DNA from 3 places in the Parabacteroides provencensis genome. Region 1 is predicted to be linked to each of the others. Evidence: riboswitches for the same ligand, from Rfam matches in the RefSeq annotation. Region 1 holds a riboswitch; each other region holds the start of a gene.
The links. A riboswitch is a leader RNA that binds a small molecule or an ion and turns the genes downstream of it on or off. The one in region 1 is predicted to bind thiamine pyrophosphate.
Positions count from the first base shown of each region.

Region 2: linked by a shared signal. The riboswitch ahead of CTY47_RS09195 (TonB-dependent receptor) and the one ahead of CTY47_RS13885 (sulfide-dependent adenosine diphosphate thiazole synthase) in region 1 are both predicted to bind thiamine pyrophosphate.
Region 3: linked by a shared signal. The riboswitch ahead of thiD (bifunctional hydroxymethylpyrimidine kinase/phosphomethylpyrimidine kinase) and the one ahead of CTY47_RS13885 (sulfide-dependent adenosine diphosphate thiazole synthase) in region 1 are both predicted to bind thiamine pyrophosphate.

Region 1 is NZ_LT960491.1:132,826-135,991, reverse strand. Features, by position in the region: gene CTY47_RS17135 (hypothetical protein) at 8-178, opposite strand; gene CTY47_RS13895 (3-methyl-2-oxobutanoate dehydrogenase subunit VorB) at 192-1,277, opposite strand; gene CTY47_RS13890 (4Fe-4S dicluster domain-containing protein) at 1,295-1,528, opposite strand; TPP riboswitch at 1,663-1,760, shown strand; gene CTY47_RS13885 (sulfide-dependent adenosine diphosphate thiazole synthase) at 1,823-2,593, shown strand; gene CTY47_RS13880 (alpha-amylase family protein) at 2,735-3,166, shown strand, end outside.
Region 2 is NZ_LT960489.1:529,158-532,323, reverse strand. Features, by position in the region: gene CTY47_RS09195 (TonB-dependent receptor) at 1-1,777, opposite strand, end outside; TPP riboswitch at 1,824-1,935, opposite strand; gene rimP (ribosome assembly cofactor RimP) at 2,082-2,549, shown strand; gene nusA (transcription termination factor NusA) at 2,553-3,166, shown strand, end outside.
Region 3 is NZ_LT960492.1:109,499-112,664, reverse strand. Features, by position in the region: gene CTY47_RS15215 (BamA/TamA family outer membrane protein) at 65-1,357, shown strand; TPP riboswitch at 1,421-1,515, shown strand; gene thiD (bifunctional hydroxymethylpyrimidine kinase/phosphomethylpyrimidine kinase) at 1,536-2,381, shown strand; gene CTY47_RS15205 (thiamine phosphate synthase) at 2,378-2,995, shown strand; gene CTY47_RS15200 (thiamine phosphate synthase) at 2,977-3,166, shown strand, end outside.

The sequences.
Region 1 (3,166 bases):
CATATTATTAATTAATAAACCTTACTACGTATTGTGCTAATCTCAGTACAATAGCAGCTCCGCCACAATACAAGAATACACTGCGGTCGCTAACCGCAAAATAACATATTACGGCAGCAATAGCCAATAGCATAAAAAGCAATGTCAGTATTTCGTCTATTTTACTTCCACGTTTCATAAATTGATAATTTTTAATTCTCAATTATCAACGTCTTCAATGCATCCAATACTTCATCCGGAGTAAATACGATACCTCCTAAACGTCCGAAATGCTCGACTTTTACTTTACCGTTTACAGCCAGGCGAACATCTTCTACCATTTGTCCGGCATTTAACTCAACAGAAAGCATGCCTTTTACCTGATCAGCATATTTTGCAATTATTTTTGTAGGGAACGGCCACAAAGTGATAGGACGTAATAAACCCAGTTTAATGCCTTCTGCACGGGCATTCTCTACTACTTTCTGGCAAATACGTGCTGAAGAACCGAAAGCGATTAGCAAATACTCTGCGTCGTCACAAAAGAACTCTTCATAACGAACTTCGTTTTCTTCGATTTTTTTATATTTAGCCTGAAAGCGGATATTATTCTCTTCCATTTTTGCCGGATCCAGCTCAAGGGAAGTGATAACATTAGACTTGCGATTGGTCGTTTTGCCCTGTACAGCCCAAGGACATTCTGCAATAATTTCTTCTTCGGTTCTGCGTTTATGGAATGGAGGCATAACCACTTTTTCCATCATCTGGCCAATGATACCGTCAGCTAAGATGATAGCAGGATTAGAATATTTGAACGCAAGATCAAAGCCTAAACCAACAAAGTCTGCCATTTCCTGTACGGAAGAAGGAGCTAGGGTTATTAACCGGTAGTCGCCGTGTCCGCCGCCTTTTACAGTTTGGAAATAGTCGGCCTGACTGGGCTGGATTGTTCCCAGTCCTGGACCTCCACGCATTACGTTTACAATCAGACAGGGAAGTTCTGCTCCTGCTATATAAGATATACCTTCTTGCTTCAGACTTATCCCCGGACTGGAAGACGAGGTCATTACCTTTTTTCCTGTTCCGGCTCCACCATACACCATATTGATAGCAGCCACTTCACTTTCTGCTTGCAAAACTACCATTCCTGTAGTTTCCCACGGCATTTCAGCCATAAGGGTTTCCAAAATCTCGGACTGAGGAGTGATCGGGTAACCGAAATATCCATCTACACCATAGCGGATTGCAGCGTGTGCGATAGCTTCATTACCCTTCATTAATTTTATATCTTCTGCCATATCTTTATTTTCAACTTTCAATTATCGATTTTCTTTTTGTAGATGGTTAAACAACCGTCCGGACAAACCCAACCACAACTAGCACATCCTATGCATGCATCCGGATTTTTCATGTACACATAATGGTACCCCTTGTTGTTAACTTCCCTGGGATGTAGTTCCAGTACATCTGATGGGCAGGCTACAACGCAAAGGTTGCAGCCTTTGCAGCGTTCCGTGTTTACAACAACAGCTCCTTTTATCTTCGCCATAATTATTCTGTTTAAAATCTATTGTTTCATTCAAGTCGCCAAAGTTAGCAAAAACTTTGAAAAGTGTTTCCTTTTCGCTGTAATTAGTAACCATATCCTGTCAGAAGAGTGGAAAAATGTACTATATTTGCAACGACTTATCATAGGGGTGCCTTAATATACAGGCTGAGATTATACCCATTGAACCTGATCCGGGTAATGCCGCCGAAGGGAAGAAGGTAGAATGATTGAATAAAAGAAAGCGTTTACCTCTATGTGCTTTCTGATGTTTTTAACTCTAAATTATAATTGGTAATGGAACAGATTGTTTCAACAGGAATTATTGATTCCTATTTTGCAAAGTTAAAGAGTAATTTATCAGTAGACGTAGCTATCGTAGGTGGAGGCCCATCCGGTATTGTTGCTGCTTATTATTTGGCAAAAGCCGGAAAGAAGGTAGCGCTTTTTGACCGTAAATTAGCTCCCGGAGGAGGTATGTGGGGTGGTGCTATGATGTTTAATGATATTGTAGTACAGGAAGAAGCTATGCCTATTGTTAAAGAATTGGGCGTGTCTTATCATGCTGCGGGTAATGGTACTTATATTATGGATTCTGTTCATACCACTTCTGCACTGATTTATCAGGCTACTAAAGCAGGGGCCACAATTTTTAATTGTTATTCGGTAGAAGACGTCGTATTCCATAACGATGTCGTAGCAGGCGTGGTGGTAAACTGGGCTCCGGTAATCCGTGAAGGAATGCATGTCGATCCATTGACTATTATGGCAAAAGCTGTTTTGGAAGGTACGGGACACGATTGTGAAGTTGCCCGCACAGTCGCCCGTAAGAATGATATTAAATTGAATACACCTACCGGAGGTGTGATAGGAGAACGTTCTTTGAATGTGGAATTAGGCGAGTCTACTACTGTAGAAAATACGAAAGAGATTTATCCCGGATTGTTTGTCTCAGGTATGGCTGCTAACGGTGTAAGTGGCAGTTTCCGTATGGGGCCTATTTTCGGAGGTATGTTAATGAGTGGTAAAAAAGCTGCCGAACTGATTTGCGACAAGCTGGGTAAATAACCGGAGGTAATTTTATTTAATGATATATTGGCTTTAGCTGCATTCATATAATGTTTGGCTAAAGCCAATTTTATATTTATATTTGTCTCGTCCGGTTAAAAAACCGGCGTCCAGATTAGGAATATGTTTAAAACCACTATTATGAAGAGTCGACTAATGAATCTTTTTCCGGCTATTTTATGCCTTCTTTTTTATTCGGTTACCACAAATGCGATAACCGGTAAGTCTTCGGATATTGTTATTGAAAACAGTCAGATGCGTCTGGTCATCAGTTCGGATGGCAAGGCACGTAGTTTGATACATAAATCCAGCGGCCAGGAATGTCTGGATACTCAGTCGGAACTCCCGGTTTGTGCTATAACTCAATATAGGCCTTATGATAATGAGAACTTCCTTATGTTTCCGGCCAAGCCCCGCACTTTTCCTTCAAACAAAGTAGAACGGATTGGAGATACCTTGCGGGTTGAATTTGAAGATACATATGATATTGCTTATATACCGATGCATATTACGGATGACTATATCCATTTTACTCTCGACAAGATTGATTACCGTATTGAAGATTTTGGAGTA
Region 2 (3,166 bases), on a different contig from region 1:
TTTTTATCTTATTCCGGCTCCAGGTAACGTTTCCATTCCATAATAACCATTTGGTGATGGTTATGCCGGCCGTCAGTTCAATTCCCATACGGTAGCTTTCTTTTATATTGGATGTGAGAGCTTCTCCTATTTCGCTGATTTTTCCGGTCAGAATAAGCTGGTTGTTGTAATCCATAAAATAGAAATTGGCACCCAGGTAGAATCGTGGATGTGTGAAGCTGTATCCGGCTTCGTAGTCGAACAACCTTTCGGGAACAGGGCGTTCATTAATACCTGCTTCGGTGAAGTTGTCGCGGTTGGGTTCGCGATGGGCAACAGAGAAAGAGGCAAATGCATTATGGAATCCTTTGTTGAAATTTAATCCGACTTTGGGGTTGAAAAAGTTCCAATGACGATTGACATAAAGATTGTCTCCGGCTTTATCGTCGTTCCCTTTAATTGTATAATCTATGCCTCGGTATTGCAGGTCTGCATATCCGTTGAAATAGTCAGTGAAGAGATAATTTACTTTTGCGTATGCATTGTAATCTGTTTTATCTCCGGTGTTGCGATAGTATTCGTAATCCGGTTTTGGAAGGCTGTTAACTTGTTTTGCCCATATAACACGGCCAAAATGATTTCCGGCATATTTATTGGCGGCAGCACCCAACGTTATTTGCATGCTTTCGCTGCGATAATTAGCACTGTATACAGCACCGTAGAAATCGTTATCTAACCATTTGCGGCGGACAAGGTCAGTTTTCTTAACCTCTTTACCAGACGGGTCAATATAATTGGGAAGTTTGTATTTTTCATATTTGGCTCCGGCTTTATAATCTTCGTAATAGCCGCTACCATCTGTGTAATGGAGAGTGAGTGCCATATTCCAGAAATCGTTAAGACGTTGGCTTGCCATTAGTTGATAATTGTGCTGCCAATAATTGTCTGTTTGGTTATCGTAGAATTTGGTTACGCCGTCTTCTTCGTATGCGCCGCATGAATTATAAGTCCGGTCTGTTTTCAACTTGTCTGCCGGTACACCGTTCCATGCCTGGTATGTTTTTTCGCTGTTGCCGAAGGTCTGAAATTTGATTAATGTATTGGAAGCATAAAAAGCTGCCGATACATAATAAGAACTCATCCGGGCGAAAGCGCGGTCTATGTAGCCGTCGCTACGGATATTTGAATATCGGGCATCAAAAGCAAAATGGTCGTATAATAGCCCGGTTCCGCCTTTTACCGTATTTTTTACAGTACCGAAAGAACCGGCTGAAATAGAATATTCAGCATATGGTTGTAAGGCCGGCTTTTGCGTCTGCATGGCAACCGTAGCACCAAAAGAAGCAGCACCGTTTGTAGATGTACCTGCTCCGCGTTGGATTTGAATACTTTCTACGGAAGAAGCGATGTCTGCCATGTTTGCCCAGAACAAGGTGTGCGATTCGGGATCATTCATGGGAACCCCGTTTACTGTAATGTTGATACGGTTTGCATCTGTTCCCCGGATACGGAAACCGGAGTAACCAATGCCTGTTCCAGCATCGGAAGTCATAATAACAGACGGGGATTGGGAAATAAGATACGGAATACCTTGTCCGTCGTTTTTACTGTTAAGCTCTTTTCCGGAAATATCCGTGTAAGCAACGGGGGTTCCTTTTACAGCTTTAGTGGCGGTGATCACAACTTCGTCCAATGATATGTCTTTGGCGATTTTCAGGGAGTCTACCGTTTCATGGGATTTGCCCTGTACATTAGAAATGACCAGTGAAGCGGCCATTACGATTAAAACACTTTTCATCCTTTTGCCTTTTTATTTAAAACGAAATGGTTGAATAGTGGAGGAGTGAGTATTGATTCAATTTCCCTGCGCCGGCATTACCCGTATCAGGTTCTATGGGTATAATCTCAGCCTGCAACCTTATCAGAACGAATCGGTACAAGCACCCCCTTGTATTCGGCGGCAAAGATAATGAAAAAGAGTATTTGCACAAAAAATACATATTTCTTTGTAAAGTCGTTGACAATTTGTATATTTGCAAGCGATTAAGCGAAGATGAGGAGGGGGCGGGTAGTCCCCTCCTTTTGTTCTCAACTGTTTGTATATGATTGAAAAAAGTGTAGTAAGCCAGTTGGTCGAGGAAAAATTAGCCTCTTCAGACAATTTTTTAGTGGATATAGTTATTAAACCGGGAAATCTTATTATTGTCGAGATTGATAATGATGAGGGTGTTTGTATTGACGACTGTGCAGAATTGAGCCGTTATCTGGAAGAACATCTGGACCGGGATGTGGAAGACTATGAACTGGAAGTTGGATCGGCGGGTATCACCTCTGCATTTAAGGTTCTTCGCCAATATGTTAAGAATATTGGCAATGAAGTGGAAATGTTGCTTAAAAACGGAGTCAAGTTGGCTGGTGTGCTGAAATCGGCGGATGAAACCGGTGTGGTTGTTACCGTTGAAAAGCAGATCAAACCGGAAGGTGCAAAGCGAAAAGTAACTGTGCAGGAAGATCAGTCGTATACATTTGATGAAATAAAATATACAAAATACTTAATAAGATTCAAGTAAATTATGGCCAGAAAAGAGGAAACAATCAGTATGATTGACACCCTTGCGGAGTTCAAGGAGTTGAAAAATATAGATAAGGAGACAATGATTAGCGTATTGGAAGACTCTTTCCGAAACGTTATAGCTAAGATGTTTGGCACTGATGAAAATTATGATGTAATTATCAACCCCGAAAAAGGAGACTTTGAAATTTGGAGAAACCGTACGGTGGTAGCAGATGATGAATTGGAAGACTCTAACCTGCAACTTACTTTGACCGAGGCCCGTAAGATTGATGCCGACTGTGAAGTGGGTGAAGAAGTAACGGATGAAGTACATTTTGCAGATTTTGGCCGTCGTGCTATCCTGAACCTGCGTCAGACTTTGGCTTCTAAAATACTTGAATTGCAAAAAGATAGTTTATACGCGAAATATAAAGACAGAATCGGATCTATTATTGCGGCTGATGTATATCAGGTATGGAAAAAAGAGATACTGTTGCTGGATGATGAGGGAAATGAGTTGCTGCTCCCGAAATCGGAACAGATTCCTACCGATTTTTATCGTAAAGGAGAAACCGTTCGTGCTATTGTACAACGAGTGGATAATTATAATAATAATCCGAAAATTATACTTTC
Region 3 (3,166 bases), on a different contig from region 1:
TTTAAACTAATAAAGATATCATTCCGATTTTGTATTTTTGCAGCTCAAAATAAAAAGACAGTAAATGTTTTACAAAGGATTTCTCATTTTTGCAGGAATAATCGGGATGATATCTTTGCAATCGTTATATGCGCAACAGGGGATAAATTCGTCTCAATCTTCCGTCAGCAATATTTCAGCAACCTCACAAGACACAATCATTGCCCCTCCGTCACCTGAACCTCTTATGATAGATGGTAAGCCAATGAATGAGAAGCAACGTAACCGTTACTATAAACAGTTGCGTAAAGATTCCATACGTGCAAAGAAAAATATCTGGTGGTCTATACTTGGCGGCCCGTCATATACACCTGAAGCGTCATTAGGTGTAGGTGGAGCTGTATTGGCAAGCTTCAGATTAAATAAGAATGATACAATTTCACAACGTTCTTTTATTCCGGCCGGATTCAATATTACATTAAACGGGACAATGGTGTTTGCCGGTGCAGGTACTCTATTTTTTAATGAGAATAAGTTCCGTATTTATATTAGTTACGGATATAGAAATGAGCCGTCCCATTACTTTGGCAAAGGTTATGAAAACATAGAACACACTGAAAAAAGCGATTCTACCACCAAGTTCCATAAAAGCTATTTCCAGCTTTATCCCCGCTTTGTATGGGAAATCAAACCCCATTTATATACAGGTGCTTTATTTGATATCAATTATACGAAATCTACAGACATTAATCCGGTTATGCAGGCGGATCCTTATTTTCAGAAATTCAAACTGAAATATGTTAACATAGGTCTTGGCGGTTTAATACAATATGATACCCGGAATGATGTTGCAACCCCTAGTTCCGGCATGTTACTTAGTGGTATAGCCAGGGTATACAGCAAATATTTCGGAGGTGCATACAATTACGGAATGTTTGATTTGGAATATCGTCAATTCCAGCAGGTTTTTCGTCCCCGAAGTACTTTAGCATGGGTTGCACGCTCATTGATAAGTGTGGGTGATGTTCCGTTTACCGAGTTGCCGTCATTCGGTTCTCCTTTTGATTTACGTGGTTATTACTGGGGGAAATACCGTGATAAGACAATGGCTTATGCCATACTTGAATATCGTCACATGTTCGGTAGTATAGAAAAATACAAAAGCGGAAACTTTTGGGCAAAATGCGGTTTCGTGGGATGGATAGGAACAGGTACTATAGGAAATGCTCCTGTTGTAGATTGGAGTAAATGGAAATTTAATTACGGAGTTGGTCTTCGTATACAGATGCAACCGGGGAAGAATTTCCGGCTGGATGTAGGTAAAGATCCGAACCAAAAAGGCATGGCCGTTTATATGAATATGACAGAAGCGTTCTAAAAAGGACACTTTCTTAAATTTAACACTTCTTTTTTGTAATATTCTTTAATCTTTATACCTTTGTATTACATAAAGGGGTGCCAAACTGTATGGGCTGAGATCATACCCTCGAACCTGATACGGGTAATGCCGTCGTAGGAAAGCACAGAGGCTTTTTCCCTCCTTTTTGATAAGAAAAATGGATAGAAACAATATTTTTCGTTATCCAACAGCACTAACTATCGCAGGATCCGATAGTGGTGGTGGAGCAGGAATACAAGCAGATTTGAAAACATTTTCTGCATTGGGTGTATTTGGAATATCGGTTATCACTGCAATAACAGCACAAAATACACAAACTGTTTACGGAATACAAGCCGTTACTCCCGATTTATTGAAAAAACAGATAGATGCCGTTTTTCTGGACTTCACAATAGATGCTGTCAAAATAGGTATGCTTCATAATAAAGAAGCCATCCATATTGTTGCAGAATCAATAAAAATCTTTGCTCCCGCTTATACAATATTAGATCCTGTTATGATTTCAACAAGCGGAAAGAAGCTTTTGGAAGATAATGCAATACATGTACTTATCGATGAATTATTTCCTAACGTAGCCTTGGTTACTCCCAATGTTGATGAAGCAGCATATTTATCCGGTATCAATATTAAAGATGAAAAGGATATGGAAAAAGCTGCCCGTTGTTTACAAGAGATGGGATGTCGCTCGGTTCTTATAAAAGGCGGACATCTGGCCGGTATAACGACAAAGGATATCCTTATCATGCCGGATTTGGCTCCAATACATCTTGAAGTTCAAACAGTTCATACGAATAATACACATGGTACCGGTTGTACCTTGTCATCGGCCATAGCTGCATATTTAGCTCTTGGCAATAATTTACAGGAATCTGTACGTATGGCAAAAATATACATTACGAACGCTTTATCAGAAGGAGCTGATGTCTGTGTCGGTAATGGGCATGGTGCAATGAATCACTTCTTTTCTCCGGTGCCTTTACAGAAAATAAAATTACACGGATGAAAAAATTGATTGTTATAACAACACCATATTTCTTCCGTGGCGAAGGAGAAATCCTTTCCAATCTGTTTAGGGAAGGAATGGGATGTTTGCATCTCCGGAAACCGGATTGTAGCCGATCTGCATTAGAGAAGTTGATCTTGGAAATACCTTCTCAATATTACTCACGTATTGTTTTACACGATCAATTTGGACTGGTTGCAAACGGTAATCCTTATCATTTTAAAGGAATCCATCTAAATAGAAGAAACAATACTATTCCCAACGGATTTTCGGGAAGCATAAGTTGTTCATGCCATAGTTTGCAGGAAATATCAGAGAATGCAAAATTTGATTACCGGTTTCTCAGCCCTATTTTTCAAAGTATATCCAAGCAAGGTTACGGAAAAGGCTTTCCTTTAGACATACTATGGCAAGCATCAAAAACAGGTCTGATTAATGAGAAAGTAATTGCACTGGGAGGCATTGACATTTCCACTATACCGCAGCTCAAAGATATAGTTTTCGGAGGCGTAGCAGTATTAGGAGCATTATGGGGCCAATCTCCTTCTGAAAAAGAAGTAAATAATATTATAAAACGATTCAAATCATTAGAATTATGTCTGGCTATTCATTGATAAAAAATACAAACCGTCTGATGCTCATTACAAATTGTTCCGGCAAATATACAGAATTGGATCAGGCTAAAATGTTTTATGAAGGCGGAGGAACTTGGTTGCAACTCCGTATGAAAGATAAATTTGACATAGAAATTGCCCGGGCAATTTCCCAACTTAAAATATCGGATC